Regions from separate parts of the Agromyces sp. Root1464 genome, predicted to be linked through region 1. Evidence: riboswitches for the same ligand, from Rfam matches in the RefSeq annotation. Region 1 holds a riboswitch; the other holds the start of a gene.
What was found. A riboswitch is a leader RNA that binds a small molecule or an ion and turns the genes downstream of it on or off. The one in region 1 is predicted to bind thiamine pyrophosphate.

Region 1 (5,360 bases):
TGGAGGAGGACGCGGGCAAGCTGACGCACGTGGGCGGCTCGACCGGCCGCATCCAGGGAGCCGAGTACTCGCTCGTCGACTACAACCGCGCCGGCGTTCCGCTCGTCGAGATCGTCACGCGACCGATCTTCGGCGGCGAGGCCGACACTCCTGCGCTCGCGAAGGCGTACGTCGCCACGATCCGCGACATCGTGCTCTCGCTCGGCATCTCCGAGGCCCGCATGGAGCGCGGCAACCTGCGGTGCGACGCGAACGTGTCGCTCCGGCCCCGTGGCCAGGAGAAGCTCGGCACGCGCACCGAGACGAAGAACGTCAACTCGATGCGCTCGGTCGAGCGAGCCGTGCGGTACGAGATCCAGCGTCAGGCTGCGATCCTGGCCGGCGGCGGCACGATCATCCAAGAGACGCGTCACTGGCATGAAGACACCGGTGCCACGAGCGCTGGTCGTCCGAAGTCCGACGCCGACGACTACCGGTACTTCCCCGAGCCCGACCTGCTCCCGGTCGTGCCCTCGAAGGAGCTCGTCGACGAGCTGCGCGCCGCACTTCCGGAGCCGCCGGCCGTGCGCCGTCGCCGACTCAAGTCCGAGTGGGGCTTCACCGACCTCGAGTTCCAGGATGTCGCGAACTCGGGCCTCCTCATCGAGCTCGAGGCGACCGTGAAGGCCGGCGCGACGCCCGCCGCCGCCCGCAAGTGGTGGACCGGCGAGATCGCCCGCCTCGCGAACGCCGCCGCCGTCGACGCCTCGGGCCTCGTGTCGCCCGAGCATGTCGCCGAGCTCGCGCAGCTCGTCGACTCGGGTACGCTCACCGACCGCCTGGCCCGCCAGGTGCTCGAGGGCGTCATCGCCGGCGAGGGTTCGCCGCAGCAGGTCGTCGACGCTCGCGGTCTCGCGGTCGTCTCCGACGACGGTGCACTGATCGCCGCCATCGATGAGGCGCTCGCTTCGCAGCCCGACGTGCTCGCGAAGATCCGCGACGGCAAGGTCCAGGCCGCTGGCGCGGTCATCGGCGCCGTCATGAAGGCGATGCAAGGCAAGGCCGACGCCGCCCGCGTGCGCGAGCTCGTGCTCGAACGCGCCGCGCAGACCGCGTAACCCGACACCGTGCACGAGGGCCGAGCGGAGACATCCGCTCGGCTCTCAGCATGTTCAATGCTCGCGACCGTACAGTGGTCGTCCCCTGAACGATTGACGAGGACAACATGGGATTCCTTGACCGTCTCTTCGGAGCAGTTCCCGCCGAACCGCAGCGCCCGCAGGCCCAGCCCGCCCGCCGGCTGAGCGACGACGAACTCGCGGTCGAGCGCTACCGGTACCTCCTGCGCACCGCTCCGCCCGAGTCCGTCGAGGCGGTGCACGCCGAGGCGTTCGCGAAGCTCACGCCGCAGCAGCGCCAGGCCGTCTTCGCCTCGCTCAGTGCCGACGCGCCCGCCGGTGAGCGACTCGTCTCCGATGAGCCGAGCGCGCTGGCCCGCGCCGCGACCCGCGCCGAGCTCCGATCACCCGGCAGCGTCGAGCGCGCCTTCAACCGAGCGGATGTCTCGGGCGGTCGGCCCCAGCAAGGCGGCCCGTCGTTCGGCGGCATGTTCGCGGGCTCGCTGCTCGGCTCCGTCGCAGGCGTGGTCGTCGGCTCGGCGATCGCGCAGGCGTTCCTCCCTGATCCCGCGGCGTTCGAGGCGGGCGGCGATGGCGGCGACGCCGGTGCCGGAGACACCGGCGGCGATGCCGCGGCATCCGATGGTTACGACGGGACGGGTGGCGACTCCGGTGGTGACTTCGGAGGCTTCGGCGACTTCGGCGGCGGCGATTTCGGCGGCGGCGGAGACTTCGGGTTCTGATCGCCTCGTGCCGGCCGGCCCGGCCACCGCGGGCAGCATCTGCGATGACGGCGGCAACGGATAGGGTCGCACCATGAGCAAGCAGGACGGCTCGTCGCGCCAAGTGACCACCGGTCCGGTCGACGATTCGGCGACACCGATCCTGCACGTCGACATGGATGCGTTCTTCGTCTCCGTCGAACTGCTGAAACGACCCGATCTGCGCGGCAAGCCGGTGCTCGTCGGGGGAACGGCAGGTCGCGGTGTCGTGTCGGCGGCCAGCTACGAGGCGCGACGATACGGCGTGAACTCGGCCATGCCCATGTCGCTCGCGCTGCAACGCTGCCCGAACGCAGTCGTACTGCGCGGCGACTACGCGAGCTACACCGAGTATTCGCGCCGGGTGATGAATATCTTCGAAGAGGTGACGCCGCTCGTCGAGAAGCTCTCGATCGACGAGGCGTTCCTCGACGTCTCGGGTGCCCGCCGGCTCCACGGCAGCCCTGCCGAGATCGCGTGGCGCCTGCGTCGGCGCGTGCACGACGAGACCGGCCTCACCTGCTCGGTGGGCGTCGCGGCCACGAAGTTCGTCGCGAAGGTGGCCTCGAGCCGTGCCAAGCCCGACGGCATGCTCGTCGTTCCGGCCGACCGCACACTCGAGTTCCTGCACCCGCTGCCGGTCTCCGCGCTCTGGGGCGTCGGCAAGGTCACCGAGGAATCGCTTACCCGCATCGGGCTCCGCACGGTCGGCGATGTGGCTGCCATGCCGGGCGACGCGCTGCAGCGGGCTCTCGGGCCCGCACTCGCCGCGAAGCTGGCCCACCTGTCGATGGGCATCGACGCCCGCGACGTCGTCACCGGGCGTGAGGAGAAGAGCATCGGGCACGAGGTCACGTTCGGGTACGACCTCACCGATCTCGAGCAGTTGCGGCGCGAGCTGCTGCGGCTCTCCGACGACGTCGCGGTGAGGCTCCGACGTGCGGGTGTCGTGGGCCGCACGGTCGTGCTGAAGCTTCGGTACGGCGACTTCCGAACTGTCACGCGGTCGCGCACCCTGGGTGAGCCGACCGACGTCGCGAGACGCATCTACGACGAGGCATCCGCTGCGCTCGGCGAGCTCGCCGGCGACGGTGCCCGCATCCGTCTCATCGGGGTGCGGGCCGAGCAGCTGCGGCCCTCGGGGAGCGGCGCCATGCTGTGGGACCCCGACGAGGAATGGCGCGAGGCCGAACGCACGATCGATGAGGTGACCGCGCGGTTCGGTCGCGGGGCGGTGCGCCCGGCGTCGCTCGTGAGCCGTGCGGCAGACCGAGTCGAGTCGTCGCGTCGCAAGGATCCCGACCGCGGCGACGTCCGCTGAACACGCTGCCGGCGATTCCCGCAAGGGGTGGTTCGCGGAGGGGCGCGCGGGTAGCGTGGACCCATGGCTGAACTCGTTCTGGACCTTGCCGAGACCGTCGCCGGCGTCGGCGTGAAGACCTCGTACGGCGATGCCGTCGACATCGACGGCACGACGGTCGTGCCCGTCGCGCTCGGATACTACGGCTTCGGCGCGGGGAGCGGCTCCGACGGAGCTGGCGACCAGGCGGGCGGTGGCGGCGGTGGCGGACTCTCCATTCCGCTCGGCGCATACGTCGGACGCTCGGGCGATGTGCGCTTCGAACCGAACCTCATCGGTCTCCTGCTCGTCGCCACGCCCCTCGTCTGGGTCACCGGTAAAGCACTGCGAATGGTCATCCGCGCGCTCAAGCGCTGAGGCCGTCCTGCGGTCGCGCGAGGGGTCGTGGCCGCCGTCGCTCGGGCCATCGGCGTATACTCGTGCTCGAACACGGGAGTCCGGTGAGCCGGGCTGAGAGGAAGGTTCTCAACCTTCGACCGTCGAACCTGATCTGGGTCATGCCAGCGCAGGGAGGCCAACCACATCTCAATTTCCCGTGCCTCTTTCCACGAATCGAAAGGGCACGACAGTGCACACTGCAGCATCAGAAACCAGCAGCCCCTCCACCCCCCGCACGTCACGCGACCTGCGCTGGCGGGTCGTCGACATCGTCGTCGCCAGCGTCATCGGCGTCGCGACAGGGCTCCTGTTCCTGTTCTGGAACAACGTCGGCTACGCATGGTTCAGCGCGGCCGATGCCCTCACGCCCGGGCTCGGCGGCGTCGCCGTCGGCATCTGGCTCATCGGCGGCGTGCTCGGCGGGTTGATCATCCGCAAGCCGGGTGCGGCGCTCTTCGTCGAACTGCTCGCGGCGATCGTCTCGGCGCTCGTCGGCAACCAGTGGGGCATCGAGACGATCTACTCGGGCCTGGCACAGGGTCTCGGCGCCGAACTGGTGTTCGCGATCTTCGCCTACCGCCGCTTCGGCCTCGTGCCCGCGATGCTCGCGGGTGCGGCCGCCGGCGCCGCGGCGTGGACGCTCGAGCTCTTCGTCTCGGGCAACCTCGCGAAGTCGGCCGAGTTCCTCGGGCTCTACTTCACGACCGTCGTCATCTCGGGTGCCGTGCTCGCAGGGCTCCTCGGCTGGCTCATCGTGCGCGGTCTCGCTGCGACGGGTGCTCTCAGTCGCTTCGCCGCCGGTCAAGACGTGGCGCAACGGGTCTGACGTGGGGCGCGTTTCCGAAACCACCCGACCCGCGCGCGTGGAGGCGCGCGGGTGGGGGTGGCGGCACGCCGGTCGCAAGCGAACCGCGCTCGACCGCATCGACCTCGTCGTCTCGCCGGGGGAGCGGGTCCTGCTGCTCGGGCCATCCGGGTCGGGTAAGTCGACCCTCCTGCACGCGCTCGCCGGAGTTCACGGCGGGGCCGAGGAGGGTGAGGAGTTCGGCTCCCTCCTCATCGACGGCGAGTGGCCCGGCGCCGTACGCGGTCGGGCGAGCCTCGTTCTGCAGGATCCCGACTCGCAGGTGATCCTCGCGAGGGTCGGCGACGACGTGGCGTTCGGGTGCGAGAACCTCGGCATTCCGCGCGACGAGATCTGGCCGCGCGTGCGTCGAGCCCTCGACGAGGTCGGTCTCGACCTCCCACTCGACCACTCGACGAGTGCACTCTCCGGTGGTCAGAAGCAGCGGCTCGCCCTCGCCGGTGCGCTCGCGATGGGCCCGGGCCTGCTGCTCCTCGACGAGCCGACGGCCAACCTCGATCCTGCAGGCGTCCACGAGGTGCGGCAGGCCGTTGCTCGCACGCTCGATCGCACGGGCGCGACGTTCGTCGTGGTCGAGCACCGCGTCGACGTCTGGATCGATCTCGTCACCCGGGTCGTGGTGCTCGGCCGTGATGGGCGCCTCATCGCCGACGGCGAGCCGCAGGAGGTCATCTCGACGCAGCGCGACGCGTTGCTCGCGGCCGGCGTCTGGGTTCCGGGCGTGCCACCGGCGGTGTCGGCCGCACGGCCCGTGCCCGCGGCATCCGTCGTCGACCTCGAGGGCATCGGTCTCGCCATCGGGCGACGGAGCGACGCCGTCGTGCGCAGCGATCTCTCGCTCGCGCTGCCGCGGGCGGCGTCGACGGTGCTCACCGGTCCGAACGGTGCGGGCAAGTCGA
Region 2 (5,360 bases), 1.1 Mb from region 1:
CAGACGGCGGCGACCGTCGGCCCGATCAACGAGGTCGCGAAGGCCGCGGGTGTCGAGCGCATCTACAACTTCGACCCGCGTCTCGACGGCAGTCGCCTCGACATCCGCACGACGACGAATGCCGACGTGGCCCCGCTCTGGGCGCGGCTCGTGGCGAACGCCCTCGGCAAGGACACGCAGACTCCGTTCGACGGGGGCGACGACCCGACGCTGTTCGTCTACGACTCTTCTCACCTCGCGGACGGTGCTGAGGACCGCATCGTCTCGGCGATCACGACGCCGGTCACCGCCGGGCAGCTCGCCGACCCCGCCGCGCTCACCGCCTACAAGGCGGAGGTCGCCGCAGTGCTGGGCACGGCAGCGGACCTCGACACGAGCTCGCAGTTCACGTTCACCTCGGAGGTCGTGAACGCCAAGCACGCCTCCGCCTACGGCGGCCGCGACGTCTACGGCGGGGCGACGGTGCTCGACGATGCCGACGCCGACTGGCGCGTGCAGACGGTCACCTACCCCGAGCTCGTGAAGCTGCTCGAGAGCGACGGCGACTACGTGCTGCTCTTCGGCGGCACGTGGTGCCACAACACCCGCGCCGTGCTGAAGGAGGTCAACCGGCAGGCCGTCGCGAACGACGTCGCGAAGGTCTACTTCTTCGACCTGCGCCTCGACGGCAACTCGGGCAACGACCTGCACATCCGCGACACCGGCTCGGAGTTCGCGGACTTCTACGGCGACCTCGTCACGAAGTACCTGCCGAACCTCGTGACGCAGTACGTGCCCGGAGTGTCGGGCCAGGTCGACTACTTCCCGGGCGGCGACACCTCGAAGGCGCTCGCCACGGCGAAGAAGCTGCAGGTGCCCTACCTGCTCGAGTACGACCGCTCGCGCACCGTCGGCGGTCAGCCGGCACCGATCGCGCAGCAGTGGATCCACTCCAACGGCGACGGCACCTACAAGGAGTACATGACCGAGTGGTGGTACGTGAACGACCTGCCCGGGCGATACGCCGACCGGCCCGACCCCGCGGGTCTCGCTGCGCAACTCGCGTTCGCCGACGAGGCGATCGCGGCGGTCGGCACCTTCTTCAGCGCGCTGCCGGACGATCCCGAGGTCATCGCCACGGCGCCCGCCGCACCTGACGCCCCCGTCGCGGCGGTCACCGGCACCGACGTGACCGTGTCGTGGACGGCGCCCGCCGACGGCGGCTCGCCGATCACGGAGTACCTCGTCTCGCTGAACGGCGCCGCCCCGGTCTCGGTGCCCGGCGCCACGACGACGCGAACCTTCACCGGCCTCGCGGGTGGCGACTACACGGCGACCGTCGCCGCACGGAACACCGTCGGCACCTCCGCGGCATCCGCTGAGTCGGCCGCCGTGACCGTGGTGGCGCCGCCCGCGGTGGACCCGACCACCGTGAAGGGCTCGGTCGAGGTGACCGGCGATCTCGTGCCCGGCGGCCGCATCACGGTCGTCGGCAGCGACCTCGCCCCCGGAGTCGACGACGTCGCGGTCGAGCTCCACTCCACGCCGCAGACGCTCGGCTCGGTGACGACGAACGGCGACGGCGGATTCACGTTCACGGGGACCATCCCCGCGTCGACGCCCACGGGGGCGCACTCGATCGTCGTCACCATCGACGGCATCGAGGTCGCGAGGGCGTCGATCACGGTCGCCGCGGCCGGTTCGGGCGCGGCCTCGGCGAACGCGGGCCTCGCGTCCACCGGAGCTCCGCTCGTCGACCTGCTCGGATGGCTGGCGCTCGCGCTGATCGCCGCCGGCGGTGCGGCGTACGGGATCGTCCGCGTGCGGGCTCGTCGCGCGAGCTGAGCCGACACGCACCGATCGGGGGTGGATGCCACGCGGCATCCGCCCCCGTTCTCGTTGCCGTGAGCACGAGAGCAGACCGCTAGGCTCGACCGCAGTGACACGGGGTGCCGTGCGCCGCTTCACCCGAAGCGGGCATGGCTGAGAACACACCCGTCGAACCTGATCTAGTTCGAACTAGCGAAGGGATGTCGCGTTGAGCGATCGTCTGTCCATCGACCCTGCCCGGCACTCGGCCGAACTGCTGAACCTCGTTCGCGAGGCGACGCCGCTCGTGCAGTGCATCACCAACAAGGTCGTCACGAACGTGACGGCCAATACCCTGCTCGCGCTCGGCGCGGCGCCCGCGATGGTCGACATCCGCGGTGAGGCCGGCGTCTTCGCCGGCATCGCCTCGGGTCTCCTCGTGAACCTCGGCACTCCCACCGAGGAGCAGCGCGACGCCGCACGGGAGGCGGTGCCCTTGGCGAACGCGGCCGGCACCCCGTGGGTGCTCGATCCTGTCGCCGTCGGCGTGCTGCCCGTGCGCACGGCGCTCGCGCACGAACTGCTCGCCGGGCGGCCGACCGTGATCCGCGGCAACGCGAGCGAGATCATGGCGCTCGCCGGAGCGGGGGCCGGAGGCCGCGGGGTCGACACCTCCGACGCGACCGACTCGGCAGCGGATGCCGCGGCTCACCTCGCGGCGACGCACGGCTCGGTCGTGGCGGTGTCGGGCCCCGTCGATCTCATCACCGACGGCCGCCGCATCGCCCGCGTCGCGAACGGCGACCCGCTCCTCACCCTCGTGACGGGCGGCGGCTGCGCACTCGGCGCCGTGACCGCGGCGTTCCTCGCGGCAAGCGATGACCCGTTCGCGGGCGCCGTCGCGGCGACCCTCGTCTACACGGTGGCCGCCGAGATCGCCGCGGCCGATCCGGGCGGAGTGGGCACCGTGGGCCCGGGCACCTTCGCGCCGCGCTTCCTCGACGCGCTCGCGCAGCTCACGGCCGAACAGGTCGTCGAGCGTGCACGCGTGCGCGTCGCGACCGTCGACGCGAGCGGGGTCACCGGCGATGTCACGGGCATCGAGGCCGCCGCTGCGCTGGTGCGCTCGTGAGCGCCCGCACCGCACTCGACCTCTCGACCTACCTCGTCACCGACGCCGCGCTCTGCGGCGAGCGCGGCGTGGCATCGGTGGTCGCGGCGGCCGTCGACGGCGGGGTGCGCGTGGTGCAGCTGCGCGACAAGGTCGACAGCACGTCCAACCTGCTTCGACTGCTCGAAGACCTCGCGACCGCGATCGACGGCCGTGCCGCGCTGCTGGTGAACGACCGCCTCGACCTCGCGATCGCGGCGCGGGCGAGCGGACTGCCCGTCGACGGCGTGCACCTCGGCCAGGGCGACGCCGCAGCGGCGATCGCTCGCGACCGGCTCGGCGCCGACGCCGTCGTCGGCCTCACCGCGAACGCGCCCGCCCACCTCGAGGCACTGCGCCGGATGCCGCGCGGCACGGTCGACTACCTGGGTGTCGGGGTCATCCGGCCGACGGCGACGAAGCCCGACCATCCGCCGGCCCTCGGCATCGACGGCTTCGCCCGCTTCGCCGCCGAGGCGGTGCTGCCGTGCGTCGCGATCGGCGGCATCACGCTGGCCGACGTGGCACCGCTTCGCGACGCCGGCGCCGCCGGCGTCGCCCTCGTCTCGGCGATCTGCACGGCCGACGACCCGCGCGCCGTGGCCCGCGATCTCACGACCCGATGGGAGGCGGCACGATGAGCGCACGAGTGGTGACCGCACGAGTCTTGAGCATCGCCGGCAGCGACCCTTCGGGGGGCGCCGGTATCCAGGCCGACCTGAAGTCGATCTCGGCCGTCGGCGGCTACGGCATGGCCGTGATCACCGCCCTCACCGCGCAGAACACGCGGGGCGTGCGCGAGGTGCATGTGCCGCCGGCGAGCTTCCTCGCGGCACAGCTCGACGCGATCAGCGATGACATCACGATCGACGCGGTGAAGCTCGGCATGCTCGCGAACGCCGAGGTCATCCGCACCGTCGCCGAGTGGCTCGCACGCGCCCGCCCGCCGATCGTCGTTCTCGACCCGGTCATGGTCGCCACAAGCGGCGACCGCCTGCTCGACGCCGACGCCGAGGAGGCGATCCGGGAGCTGCTGCCGCTCGCCGACCTCGTCACCCCGAACCTCGGCGAGCTCGCGGTGCTCGCGGGTACCGGCGACGGTCCTCCCGTCGTCGCGGCGACGTGGGCCGAGGCGATCGCGCAGGCCGAGAGCGTCTCGGCGCGATACGGCGTGCGGGTGCTCGCGAAGGGCGGTCACCTGCCCGGCGACGCCGCACCCGACGCCCTCGTCGACGCCGCCACCGCGACGATCGTCGACTTCGACGGCGAACGCATCGCCACGACGGCGACCCACGGCACCGGTTGCTCGCTCTCCTCGGCGATCGCGACCCTTGCCGCCGAGCACGGCGACTGGCCGGCCGCGATCGCCGAAGCCCGTCGGTGGCTCCGCGAATCGCTCCGCCACGGTGAGGCGCTCGGGGTCGGCGGCGGGCACGGCCCGATCAACCACTTCGCCGGCCTCTGGGAGCGCGGCGGCACCCGCACCGCGCCGACGCCGACCGAGGTCGAGGCCGAATGGTGGGCCGGCATCGCCGGCGTGCGGCGGGAGATCGACGAGCTGCCGTTCATCCGCGGCCTCGCCGACGGTTCCCTCGCTCGCGAGCCGTTCCTCGGCTACCTCGCGCAGGACGCCCTGTACCTCCACGACTACGCCCGCGTGCTCGCAGAGGCGGCGCGACTCGCACCGGATGCTCCGGCGCAGGCGTTCTGGGCGAACTCCGCGCACGGCTCGATCGTCGGCGAGCTCGAGCTGCACGAGAGCTGGCTCGGGCCGGCGGCCGGGCGCAGCGCCCGTGACGGGCAGGGCGAGCGCGAGGTCGCCGAACCCGACGGCGCGACGACGGCGTATCTCGACCATCTGCTCGCGACGGCGGCGCGCGGCGACTACGCCGTGCTGGTCGCCGCACTACTGCCCTGCTTCTGGATCTACACCGACCTCGGAGAACGACTCGCCGCAGGCGAGTTCGGGGCGCAGGCGCTCGACCCGGGGCATCCGTACGCCTCATGGCTCGCGACCTACGCCGACCCGGCGTTCGCGATCGCGACCCGGGAGGCGATCGCGATCACGACCGCGGCCGCCTCCCGTGCCACGCCGGCCGTACGAGAGCGGATGCACCGCGCGTTCGTCGCCTCGTCACGGCACGAACTGGCGTTCTTCGCGGCTCCGCTCGCGACGGTGCCGGCGCGCAAGTCGGCGGCCGGGGCGACGGCCGGGGCGGTGACCGCATGAGCGGCGCATCGACGGCGCTCGAGACCGCGCCCGCCGCGGGTCCCGCCTCCGACCCGACCCGAAGCCGTCGGGCCCTCACCGCGGCGGCCTTCGGCACCGTGCTCGAGTGGTACGACTTCTTCCTCTACGGCACGGCCGCGGCGCTCGTCTTCCCGACGCTGTTCTTCCCCGCCGATGACAAGCTCACGAGCC

Region 2: another riboswitch for thiamine pyrophosphate. It lies ahead of thiM (hydroxyethylthiazole kinase); the one in region 1 lies ahead of ASD23_RS08925 (ECF transporter S component).

Annotation. Positions count from the first base shown of each region.
Region 1 covers NZ_LMFU01000002.1:662,609-667,968, reverse strand. The annotation lists gene gatB (Asp-tRNA(Asn)/Glu-tRNA(Gln) amidotransferase subunit GatB) at 1-1,097, shown strand, start outside; gene ASD23_RS08940 (hypothetical protein) at 1,205-1,840, shown strand; gene ASD23_RS08935 (DNA polymerase IV) at 1,914-3,179, shown strand; gene ASD23_RS08930 (hypothetical protein) at 3,243-3,575, shown strand; TPP riboswitch at 3,638-3,747, shown strand; gene ASD23_RS08925 (ECF transporter S component) at 3,787-4,422, shown strand; gene ASD23_RS08920 (ABC transporter ATP-binding protein) at 4,424-5,360, shown strand, end outside.
Region 2 covers NZ_LMFU01000002.1:1,749,767-1,755,126, forward strand. The annotation lists gene ASD23_RS13665 (fibronectin type III domain-containing protein) at 1-1,824, shown strand, start outside; TPP riboswitch at 1,915-2,027, shown strand; gene thiM (hydroxyethylthiazole kinase) at 2,018-2,920, shown strand; gene thiE (thiamine phosphate synthase) at 2,917-3,579, shown strand; gene ASD23_RS13680 (bifunctional hydroxymethylpyrimidine kinase/phosphomethylpyrimidine kinase) at 3,576-5,168, shown strand; gene ASD23_RS13685 (MFS transporter) at 5,165-5,360, shown strand, end outside.